2 regions of the Gottfriedia sp. ABJ_BB2_2 genome follow, and region 2 is predicted to be linked to the other one. Evidence: riboswitches for the same ligand, from Rfam matches in the RefSeq annotation. Region 2 holds a riboswitch; the other holds the start of a gene.

What was found. A riboswitch is a leader RNA that binds a small molecule or an ion and turns the genes downstream of it on or off. The one in region 2 is predicted to bind S-adenosylmethionine.
Region 1: it holds a riboswitch for S-adenosylmethionine, as region 2 does, so the genes downstream of both, ACX6U0_RS02265 (bifunctional homocysteine S-methyltransferase/methylenetetrahydrofolate reductase) here and ACX6U0_RS03465 (trans-sulfuration enzyme family protein) in region 2, are expected to answer to the same signal.

What each region holds. Positions count from the first base shown of each region.
Region 1 is NZ_JBVFKR010000001.1:414,951-421,207, reverse strand. Features, by position in the region: gene shc (squalene--hopene cyclase) at 1-1,768, shown strand, start outside; SAM riboswitch class I at 1,895-1,998, shown strand; gene ACX6U0_RS02265 (bifunctional homocysteine S-methyltransferase/methylenetetrahydrofolate reductase) at 2,072-3,898, shown strand; gene metH (methionine synthase) at 3,895-6,257, shown strand, end outside.
Region 2 is NZ_JBVFKR010000001.1:655,818-662,074, reverse strand. Features, by position in the region: gene ACX6U0_RS03475 (cyclase) at 44-268, shown strand; gene ACX6U0_RS03470 (ATP-dependent DNA helicase) at 424-2,697, shown strand; SAM riboswitch class I at 2,789-2,892, shown strand; gene ACX6U0_RS03465 (trans-sulfuration enzyme family protein) at 2,974-4,143, shown strand; gene ACX6U0_RS03460 (trans-sulfuration enzyme family protein) at 4,149-5,282, shown strand; gene ACX6U0_RS03455 (NAD(P)/FAD-dependent oxidoreductase) at 5,539-6,257, shown strand, end outside.

The DNA.
Region 1 (6,257 bases), 240 kb from region 2:
AATCATAACAGATTGCTTTATGTTAATTCTTTTAAATGATTTAACTTTATTAGATAAAGAAAAAGAGTTATGTGAAAAAATTGCAAAACGCTTAATCAAGTTACAAGAAGAAAATGGCTCATGGAAATTATATGAAGATGAAAAAAATGGAAATCTATCTGCCACCGTTCAAGCTTATATTGCATTATTAGTATCTAAAACATATGAAAAAGACCATCCAAGTATGAAGAAAGCAGAAACCTTTATTCAAACCAATGGCGGTATTGGAAAAGTACATTTTATGACAAAAATGATACTAGCGATACATGGATTCATTCCATATCCAATATTCTTTCATTTTCCGATGAGTTATTTTCTACTCCCAAACAATTTTCCTCTCAGTTTATTTGAACTAAGTAGTTATGCCCGAGTTCATTTAATCCCAATGATTCTATGTATTAATAAACGATTTATAGCCAAATCTGATAAGACAATTCATCTAAATCATTTACATTCGAATGAAGAGATAGAGTGGTTTGATGATGAGAGAGATTCATTTTTTCATTTTTTAGTAGAAGAGGGTAAGAAGCTTGCTTCGTATCCGCTATATTTTCAAAATAAAGGATATGAAAAAGCCGAAAAATTTATATTAGACAGAATCGAAACAAATGGTACATTTTATAGCTACGCTAGTTCTACATTTTATATGATTTACGCCTTATTGGCGCTTGGCTATGAAACTAGCTCAAAAGAAATTCAACAAGCATTAAGTGGTTTAATCTCATATTCATTTGAAACCGAAGATGGAATCCATATTCAAAATTCACCTTCACAGGTTTGGGATACGGCGTTACTTTCCTATGCATTACAAGAAGCAGGCGTTCCCTCAACAGATGTTTTAATCAAAAAATCAGTTGAATATTTAAATAAAAAACAGCAAGTACTAAGAGGGGATTGGTCAATACATGCTAAAAAAATCAATCCTGGAGGATGGGGATTTTCGGAAGATAATTCATTTATACCAGATAATGATGATACAAGTGCAGCGTTAAGAGCGCTAACAAGAAGTGCTATGTCAGACCCAACCCAACTTGAAAAATGGCAAAAAGGTATTCAGTTTTTATTAGGCTTGCAAAATCATGATGGTGGATGGGGCGCGTTTGAAAAAAACGTCACAAATAAATGGTTAACGTATTTACCAATTGAAAATGCCAAGGATGCTATCATTGATCCTTCTACAGCTGATTTGACTGGCCGCGTTTTAGAGTTTATTGGAAACTACACTACAATTAAGCAAGAAGATGAACAGGTTGAAAAAGCGATAGAGTGGATTTTAGAGCACCAAGAAACAAATGGTAGCTGGTATGGTAGATGGGGAATTTGTTATATTTATGGAACATGGGCGGCTATAACTGGTCTTAGATCAATCGGAATCCCAAAGAATCATGAAGCAATTCAAAAGGCTGCAAAATGGCTAATCAGTGTGCAAAATCAAGATGGAGGATGGGGAGAGTCTGGTTATTCGGCTGTAAAAAAATGTTATGTACCACTAAAGTACAGTACCCCTAGTCAAACGGCATGGGCAGTTGACGCTTTATTAACGATTCTAGATAAAGATGATGAAGTGATAAAAAGAGGGATTCAATATTTATTGGCACAAAAACAAAAAACACAAAAAGAATTAGCATATCCTACGGGTCTAGGTCTACCAGGTGGTTTTTATATTCATTACCATAGTTATCAATATATTTATCCTTTACTTGCATTGGCTCATTATCATAACAAATAATATTATTATGTAAACTAGTGTTATCATAAAATAGTAAATTATGTCCATTTTTCAAATTTTCATAAAATATGTTTCTTTAATTGGTTAATTATAGTAAACTAGTCATATTAAAAAATAACTGAATATTCCTTATCGAGAGTGGTGGAGGGACTGGCCCTTTGAAACCCGGCAACTTTAGCTTTAGCTAAAAAGTGCTAAATCCAGCATGTTTTTAACATGAGAGATAAGGCGTGGATTGTAGATAACGTCATTCTTTCATTTTAGAAAGAATGGCGTTTTTATTTTTGTAAGGGAAGTGATCGCTTGGGCTTGTTGGAAAAATTAAATAATGGAATTGTATTAGGTGATGGAGCTATGGGTACTCTGTTATATTCTGGGGGGTTACATAGCTGTTTTGAAGAATTAAATATTACTGAACGAGATCGAATTATTCATATTCATGAACAATATATTAACGCTGGTGCAGAGGTCATTCAAACAAATTCTTATGGTGCAAATGCTGGAAAACTAAGACAACATGGATTGGAAAAACTAGTTAAACAAATCAATCAAATGGCTGTCAGAAATGCTAGAGAAGCTTCTAAAGGAAGAGCACTAATACTTGGTGGTATTGGTGGAATGAAATATATCGGTTCAACTTTTGCGACTCCGTTAGAAAGAGAAATCATGTTGTTAGAGCAAGCCTCTGCCTTACTAGAAGAAGGCGTAGATGGCATCATGCTAGAGACTTTTTATGATGAACATGAATTATATGATGCTGTTTCCTTATTAAGAGAACGTACAGACATCCCAATCATTGCCCAAGTAACATTACAAGAAATCGGTGTGATGCAAAGCGGTCAATATATAGAAAAAATTCTCCCTAAATTAGTTGATTTAGGAGCAGATGTAGTAGGAATTAATTGTCATTTAGGACCACTACACATGATTGAATCGTTAAATACGGTTGCTTTACCGAAAAAAGGATTTTTGTCAGCATTTCCAAACTCAGGTCTTCCTTTGTATGAAGAAGGTAAGTACGTATATAAATCGAATCCAGAATATTTTGAAGATATGGCAAAACCATTTATTGAACAAGGCGTTCGTTTGATTGGTGGTTGTTGTGGTACAACACCCGCACACATTGCCGCACTTCGCAATAAAATAGATAATTTAAAGCCTGTCACACAAAAAGAAATCAACAATCGAACAATTACAATAAAAATACCAAAGCAGCCTGAACAAAAAAATGAAACACTAGCTGAGAAAGCAAAACAGAGAACAACGATAATCGCGGAACTGGACCCACCAAAAACTTTACAAACCAGACGTTTTTTTGAAGGGGCTAAGGCTTTAAATAACGCAGGAGCAGATGCGATTACATTAGCAGATAATCCATTAGCTTCACCAAGGATATCTAATGTAGCAATTGCGTCCATGTTACAACGATTAAATATACCTGTCCTAACCCATTTAACTTGTCGTGATCGAAATATGATTGGCCTTCAATCACATTTAATGGGTTTATCGACTTTAGGTTTAAATGAAGTTTTAGCAATTACAGGCGACCCTGCAAGAGTAGGAGACTTCCCTGGTGCTACATCGGTATATGATGTTGCATCATTTGAACTCATTCGCATGATCAAAGAAATGAATGAAGGTAGACTGTATTCCGGTAAAAGTTTAGGAAACGGTACTAGATTTTCAGTAGCCGCTGCATTTAATCCAAATGTTAGGAAAATGGATGCTGCCATTAAAAGACTAGAGAAAAAGGTTGAAGCGGGGGCAGATTACTTTTTAACACAACCTGTCTATGATTTAGAAACAATCGATCGTTTATATGAATCCACTAGACATATCAATCAGCCAATATTTATTGGGATTATGCCACTAATTAGTAAAAAGAACGCTGATTTTATTCATTATGAGGTACCAGGTATTACATTAACTGATGAGGTTAGAAATCGAATTGACATCAATGATCCTTTATTAGCAATTGAAGAAGGCAAAAAAATTGCAAAAGAACTTGTAGATTATGCAATTGATAAATTTAATGGAATCTACTTGATTACTCCATTCTTAAAATATGAAATTACTGAAGAACTAATCCAATACACTAAAACTCGTAAAAAAGAGGAGATTCAATTATGAAAGCATTAGAGGCAGCATTAAACGAACGTATTCTACTCCTAGATGGAGCTATGGGAACGATGATTCAACAACGAAACCTACAAGCTGATGATTTTGGAGGTGAAGAACTAGAAGGATGTAATGAATATTTAGTTGTCACTCGTCCAGATGTCATTCAAGAAATCCATGAAGAATATATACTAGCTGGTTCAGATATTATCGAAACAAACACATTTGGTGCAACAAATATCGTTTTATCTGATTACAATTTGCAGCATTTAGATATCGAATTAAATGAAAAAGCTGCACAAATTGCGAAAGCTGCTGTACATTCTTCTGGAAAAAATGTGTTTGTAGCTGGTGCAATGGGCCCAACTACAAAAGCAATTAGTGTCACTGGTGGTGTAACGTTTGATGACTTAATTACTGCTTATTTTCGTCAAGCAATTGGACTATTAAATGGTGGAGTTGACTTACTTTTAGTTGAAACATGTCAGGATATGAGAAATGTTAAAGCTGCTTGTATCGGGATTAGTAATGCTTTTAAAGAATTAAACAAAACAATTCCGGTAATGATTTCAGGAACAATCGAACCTATGGGTACTACACTTGCTGGCCAAACTATTGATGCATTTTATTTAGCGATTGAGCACATTTCACCAATTTCAATTGGATTAAACTGTGCGACTGGTCCTGAATTTATGCGAGACCATGTAAGATCATTATCTGAGCTTTCTGAAACATATGTATCTTGTTATCCTAATGCAGGATTACCAGATGAGGATGGACATTATCATGAGTCACCAGAGTCATTAGCATACAAAGTACGTGATTTTGCCGAACAAGGTTGGGTCAATATACTAGGTGGTTGTTGTGGCACAACACCAGATCATATTAAAGCAATGAAAGAAGCTATTTCAGGAATCAAACCGCGTCAATTAAAAAAGCGAACAGATCATGCGGTTAGTGGATTAGAATCACTAATTTATGATGATAGTATGAGACCACTATTTGTTGGTGAGAGAACGAATGTTATAGGTTCTAGAAAATTTAAAAATTTAATCGCTGATGGGAAATATGAGGAAGCTGCTGAAATCGCCAGAGCACAAGTTAAAAAAGGTGCACATGTTATTGATGTCTGTATGGCTGATCCTGACCGTGAAGAATTAGCTGACATGGAAAATTTCCTAAAACAATTGGTTAATAAAATAAAAGTTCCAATTATGATTGACTCAACTGATGAAAAAGTAATTGAACTCGCATTAACTTATATCCAAGGTAAAGCAATTATTAACTCTATTAATCTAGAGGATGCTGAAGAACGATTTGAAAAAATTTGTCCATTAATTCATAAGTATGGTGCTGCGGTAGTCGTCGGAACGATTGATGAAGATGGAATGGCAGTAACTGCGGAACGTAAATTAGAAATCGCTAAACGTAGTTATCAATTATTAACTGAAAAATATCATATTCGACCTTCAGATATCATTTTTGATCCACTTGTATTTCCAGTAGGAACTGGAGACGTTCAATACATTGGTTCTGCAAAAGCGACGATTGAAGGCATACGTTTGATAAAAGAAGCACTACCTGAGTGTTTAACGATTCTAGGATTAAGTAATATTTCATTCGGTCTTCCAAACAGTGGGCGTGAAGTATTAAATGCAGTCTTTCTATACCATTCAACGAAAGCTGGTTTAGATTATGCAATTGTAAATACTGAAAAACTAGAAAGATTTGCATCAATACCCCAAGTCGAACGTGAATTAGCAGAAGAACTACTATTTAATACATCTCAAGAAACATTAGATCGATTTGTAGAGCATTTTCGTCATTCTGTAAAAAAGGAAGAAAAACCGAAGGAACTTTTACCAGTTGAGGAAAGACTGGCAGCATGCATTGTAGAAGGTTCGAAGCAAGGCTTAATTGATGATTTGCAACTTTGTATTGATCGCGGTGATACACCATTAAATATCATTAATGGACCATTAATGACAGGTATGGACGAGGTTGGACGATTATTTAACAATAATGAACTAATCGTTGCTGAAGTATTACAAAGCGCTGAAGTCATGAAGGCTTCCGTAACATTTTTGGAACAATTTATGGAAGTTTCTGAGAGTTCACGTAAAGGTAAAGTGATTTTGGCTACTGTTAAAGGTGATGTTCATGATATTGGTAAAAATTTAGTTGATATTATCTTGACGAACAATGGATTTGAGGTAATCAACTTAGGAATCAATATTCGACCAGATGATTTAATTACCCAAATTCGTAAAAATGAACCAGATATTATTGGCTTATCAGGTTTATTAGTCAAATCAGCCCAACAAATGGTGATTACAGCGGGAGATTTGAAAAATGCAGGTATTGATACACC
Region 2 (6,257 bases):
TGAATATAATAATCAACAAAAATCTAAATAAGGTGGATCAAAAATGGATAAAAGAGTCCAATTCGACTTTGAAATCGATTTTACAAACGGTGGTGGATTACAAGGCCAGGATTTTCGTCTTGATATTAAAGAAAATGACATTTCTGACGAAGAGCTAGCAAAGTATATTGTTGAAGATATGAGATTACTAATGGTTGGCGAAGTTAGAATATTGAACAAAAAAATAATTAATGAAAAACATAAGCGAATCCTTACTGACGAGATATGAATTTAATATGAAGTATGATTAGAATGAGACTGTCTAAAAATGGCAGTCTTTTTCATTGCCATTTCTTAAGTCTCTTTTCTAAATTGTTTTTTTTATAGACCGAACATATGATCACCATTTATGGTAAAATATAATACAAAAGGAGTGTACTCTGAATGGAAAATATGATAAAAGTATCTGTACGTTCGCTAGTTGAGTATGCTCATAAAAGCGGAAGTATTGATGTAGGGTATCAAAATACTGTTTCATTAGTAGAAGGCACAAAAGCACATCAAAAAATTCAAAATTTATATAATGAATCAGATTGTAAAGAAAGAACAACTTCGGGAACAATTAAATATGAAGAATTTGAGTTTCAAATAGAAGGTCGTTGTGATGGTCTCTTATTTAGGGATGAAAAATATATAATAGAAGAAATTAAATCTACTGTAAAAGATGTTAACAAATATAATGAAAATTCTTATCCTGTTCATTGGGCTCAAGCGAAAGTTTACGGTTATTTAATTTGTGAAGAATTAAACCTTGAACAAATATCGATACAACTAACATATGTAAATATTCATACTGAAGAGAAAAAGAGGTTTTTATTAGCTTTTACCCAGCAAGAATTGTACGAGTTCGTTCAAAATGTGATCAAAATTTATTACCCGTTTGCTAAATGGAAGTATGATCACATCCAAAATCGGAACGATTCAATAAAAGAATTGAAATTTCCATTTCCATCTTTTAGAAATGGGCAAAGAAAGTTAGCAGGAGCCGTTTATCAATCAATTCAAGATGGAAATAATTTATTTGCGGTCGCTCCAACAGGAATTGGAAAAACAGTTTCAACTATTTTTCCAACGGTGAAATCAATTGGTGAAGCTACAACGAATCGCTTATTTTATTTAACATCTAAAACAATTACTCGTACGGTTGCGGAAGAAGCATTTGGACGAATGACAGAACAAGGTTTGTGCATGTCATGTACAACCCTAACTGCAAAAGATAAAATTTGTTTCAAAGAAGAAACAATTTGTGAGAAAGATTATTGTGAGTTTGCAAATGGCTATTACGATCGAATCAATGAAGCAGTGCTAGATATTTTATCTAATGAAAAATTGCTAAGTCGAGAGAAAATCGAAGCATATGCTAAAAAGCATACAGTATGTCCTTTTGAATATTCACTAGATTTAACAAATACAGCAGATGCAATTATTTGTGATGTGAATTATATTTTTGATCCAAGAGTATCACTAAAAAGATTATTTGATGAACATAAGCGAAATTCAGTTTTATTAATAGATGAGGCGCATAATCTTGTTGATCGTGCTAGAGAAATGTATTCTTCGAGTTTATATAAATCAAAATTTCTAGAATTAAAAAGACATTATAAAGGAATAAATAACTCAATAGTTGAGAGCGTTAGTCAAATCAATCAATATTTCATTACTCTCCGAAAAAAATGGCAAGATCAAAAAATGCCAGTCTGGGGTAAATTAGATGAAGAATTTGTGGATTTGGTAAGGGAGTTTGTAGAAGTCGCCGAATTAAGTCTACCAGACGAAGAGGATTCAGAACGTAAGCAATTGCTATTAGATACATATTTTGAATCCCAAAATTTTGTAAAGATTGCTAGTTATTATGATGAAAAATATGTTTCGTATTTAGAAATGTATAAAAGTGAAGTTCATATGAAATTATTTTGCATTGATCCATCAACAATCGTAAATGATGTGATTAAAAAATTTCATTCTACAATTTATTTTTCAGCAACATTAACACCTCTTCAATATTTTCAAGATATGCTTGGTGATATTGAACGCGACTATACCATTAAAATAGATTCACCATTTTTAAAAGAACAGTTAAAGGTCGAAGTAAATCCGATATCAACCAGATTTACTGATCGTTCTAAAACATTAGACGAATTAGTTTCATCTATATATGAAAATATTAGAGCTAAAAAAGGCAATTATTTAGTATTTTTTCCATCCTATCAATATTTGAGCCAAAGTGTTGAATTGTTTACTGAGAGGTATGGAGAAATAGACATAATTGTTCAAGAAAATGGGATGACAGAAGAGGAAAGAGAAGATTTTTTGCTTAAATTTGATCAAAATAATGCAGAAACGCTTGTGGGTTTTGCTGTTCTTGGCGGAATATTTTCTGAAGGTATTGATTTAAAAGGTGATCGTTTAAATGGGGTAGTAGTTGTTGGTGTAGGTTTGCCACAGCTTTGTTTAGAAAGAAATATTTTAAGAGATCATTTTAATGAAGTTGGTAAAAACGGTTATTATTATTCATATGTGTTTCCTGGGATGAATAAAGTAATGCAAGCAGGTGGACGTGTCATCCGTACTGAAAATGATGAAGGTACATTATTATTAATCGATGACCGATATCAAAGTATGCTTTATCAGAGCTTAATGCCAGATGAATGGAAATAAATAGGTAATAATGTATTAAAAAATAAAAAATTCAAATAATGATTGATAATTTTCAGATTTATTAATATACTTGTAATTATAAAATTAAATAATCTTATCAAGAGTGGTGGAGGGACTGGCCCGACGAAACCCGGCAACTCTAGTTTTATACTAGAAAGTGCTAAATCCTGCAGGTGTAAACCTGGAAGATAAGGACGATATGTTTATTTTGAGACATAACCACTTCTTATTTTTTAGGAAGTGGTTTTTTTATTTTGATAAATGGAGGATTACAATATGACAAATACGAATGTGGTTTCAAAATCGAAACAAAAATCAATTGAGACAGTTGCTGTTCATGGTAGTAAAGGATATGATCCATTAACAGGTGCAATCAGTTACCCAATTTATCAATCAGCAACTTTTAAACATGAGGGACTTCATCAATCAACGGGTTATGATTATGCTCGTTTACAAAACCCTACAAGAGAAGAAGTTGAAAATACTGTAGCAAAATTAGAAAATGCAGAATTTGGGGTAGCATTTTCTACAGGGAACGCTGCTGTCACTGCAGTTCTTAGTTTGTTTAAAAAAGGCGATCACGTAATTGTTTCAGATGACTTATATGGTGGTACATATCGATTATTCGAAGAAATTTATTCGCCTTATGGTATTGAGCATAATTTTGTTGATACAACAGAAATTGATAATATTCTAGACACTATTAAAGAAAACACAAAAGGTATTTTTATTGAAACGCCATCAAATCCAATGATGAAAGTAACTGATTTAAAACGAGTTGTAGAAATTGCAAAAGAAAGAAATATCGTTGTCATCGTTGATAATACTTTTTTAACGCCATATTTCTTTAGACCGATTGAATTAGGAGCAGATATTGTTGTTCATAGTGGTACGAAATATTTAGGTGGCCATAATGATACATTAGCAGGGTTTGTAGTGACGAATTCTGAGAAAACAAATGAAAAAATCCGCTTTTACCAAAAATCTACTGGCGCAACTTTAGCACCATTCGATTCATGGTTAATCTTAAGAGGAATTAAAACATTACATGTACGAATGGAATATTGTCAAAGAAATGCGATGATCCTTGCTGAGTTTCTAGAAAATCATCCAAATGTAACTGACGTATTTTACGTAGGACTTCCAAACCATAAAGGCTACTCAATTATTAAAGAACAAGCAAGCGGATTTGGCGCGATGATTTCATTTAAAGTAAAAAATGTAAGTATTGTAGAGAAAGTACTTAGTAGTGTAAAAGTTATTACATTTGCCGAAAGTTTAGGTGGGGTTGAGTCTCTAATTACCTACCCGCATACACAAACTCATTCAGAAATGCCTGAGGATTTTAAAAGAAAGCTTGGTCTAGATGACCATACATTAAGATTATCTGTTGGTATAGAACATATAGATGATTTACTAATTGATTTAGAGAATGCATTAGGTTGATGAGTATGAAATTTGGTACGAAATTAATTCATAATGGTAATGAAGTTGACCCTTATACTGGTGCATTAAGTATTCCAATTTATCAAGCATCAACTTTTCATCAACCCAATATTGAAAATTTAGGTAAATATGATTATGCAAGAAGTGGAAATCCGACGAGAGAAGCTTTAGAAAATACGATAGCTCAATTAGAAAACGGCGTTAGAGGTTTTGCTTTTTCATCAGGTATGGCAGCCATTTCCTCAGTTCTCTCTCTATTTTCAGCTGGAGATCATATCGTTATTTGTGAAGATGTCTACGGAGGAACGTTTCGGATTGCCACTAAGGTATTCAATCGATTTGGCATTGAGTTTACATTTGTAGATGCATCAGATACAAGTGAAATCGAAACAGCAATCAGGCCAAATACAAAAGGGCTATATTTAGAAACGCCTTCAAACCCTTTATTGAAAATTACAGATTTAAAAGAAGCAATTAAGATTGCGAAAAGAAATGATGTAATTGTCATTGTAGATAATAGTTTTCTGTCGCCTTATTTTCAAAAACCATTAGACTTGGGTGCGGATATCGTCGTTCATAGTGCGACTAAATTTATCGCAGGACATAGCGATGTAATTGGTGGTCTAGCAGTTGTGAACTCTGAAGAATTAGCAAGGGATTTATACACTATTCAAAATTCATTTGGAGCAGTCTTAGGTCCACAAGATTGTTGGCTAACATTAAGAGGTCTGAAAACATTAAAAGTTCGGATGGATGTATATGAACAAACTGCACAAAAATTAGCAAATTGGTTAATATCAAATGAATGTGTGGAAGAGGTGTACTATCCAGGACTGAAAGATCATCCGGGACACGATATACATTTTGAGCAAGCAAGTGGCGGAGGAGCGGTATTGTCATTTACATTAAAAACAGTTGATCAAACAATTCGTTTTTTAAAAAATGTAGAAAATGTAGCAGTAGCAGTGTCTCTAGGCGGTGTAGAAACGATTGTTTCTTATCCAGTAAAGATGTCTCATGCAGCAATTCCAAGGGATGTAAGAGAAAGACTTGGTGTAAAGGATACATTAATTCGTGTTTCAGTTGGTTTAGAGGATGTAGAGGATTTAATATCAAGTTTCCAAAAAGCATTAATATAAGGGAAGAAGTATGGGGTAATCAATATTCCATACTTTTTTTGATTTCTCAAATAATGGATGAAAACTTAATGAAAATTACTATTATAGATAAATTATTGTGTTGAAATTGTGTATTAACGAATATTTTGTAGTAGAAATTTAAAAATGTTCGTATTTTTACTTGAAACCGTTTCATAATGATGGTATTCTATTTTAGGTTGATCAGAACTTAACTTAAAATTTAAAAAACTCAGACCTTAAATGGGGGTATTAATATATGTATGATGTGATAGTAGTTGGCGCAGGTCCAGCAGGAGTATTTACTTGTTATGAATTAACGTTAAAAATGCCGAATGCAAAAATTTTATTAGTTGATAAAGGTCATGATATATACGCAAGACATTGTCCAATTCTACAAAAGAAAATAGAGAAATGTCCTCCAGCGGCAGGTAAAAAAGATTTTTCAGGTTGTTTACCAGCATGTTCAATCACAAATGGTTTTGGTGGAGCAGGAGCATACTCAGATGGTAAATTTAATATTACTAGTGAATTCGGTGGTTGGATGACTGACTACTTATCAGCTACTGATGTAGTAGATTTAATTAAATATGTAGATGATATTAACTTACAGCATGGTGCAACAGAAACAATTACAGACCCACTTACAGAAGAAGTAAGAGATATTGAAAGACGAGGTTACGCAGCAGGCTTAAAATTATTACGTGCTCAAGTTCGACACTTAGGTACAGAACAAAATCTTGAGATTTTGAAGAGCATATTTGAATACTTAAAAACGAAAATTGATATGAAATATAAAACAGAGGTTGAAGATTTAATCACTGTAAAAGAAGATGGATCTCATATTGTTAAGGGCATCAAATTAAAAAATGGTGAAGAAATCTCAGCTGAGAAAGTTGTCATTGTACCAGGTCGTGACGGATCAAAATGGTTAACAGAAGTAATGAAAAAACGTCGTCTAAAAATGACGACAAACCA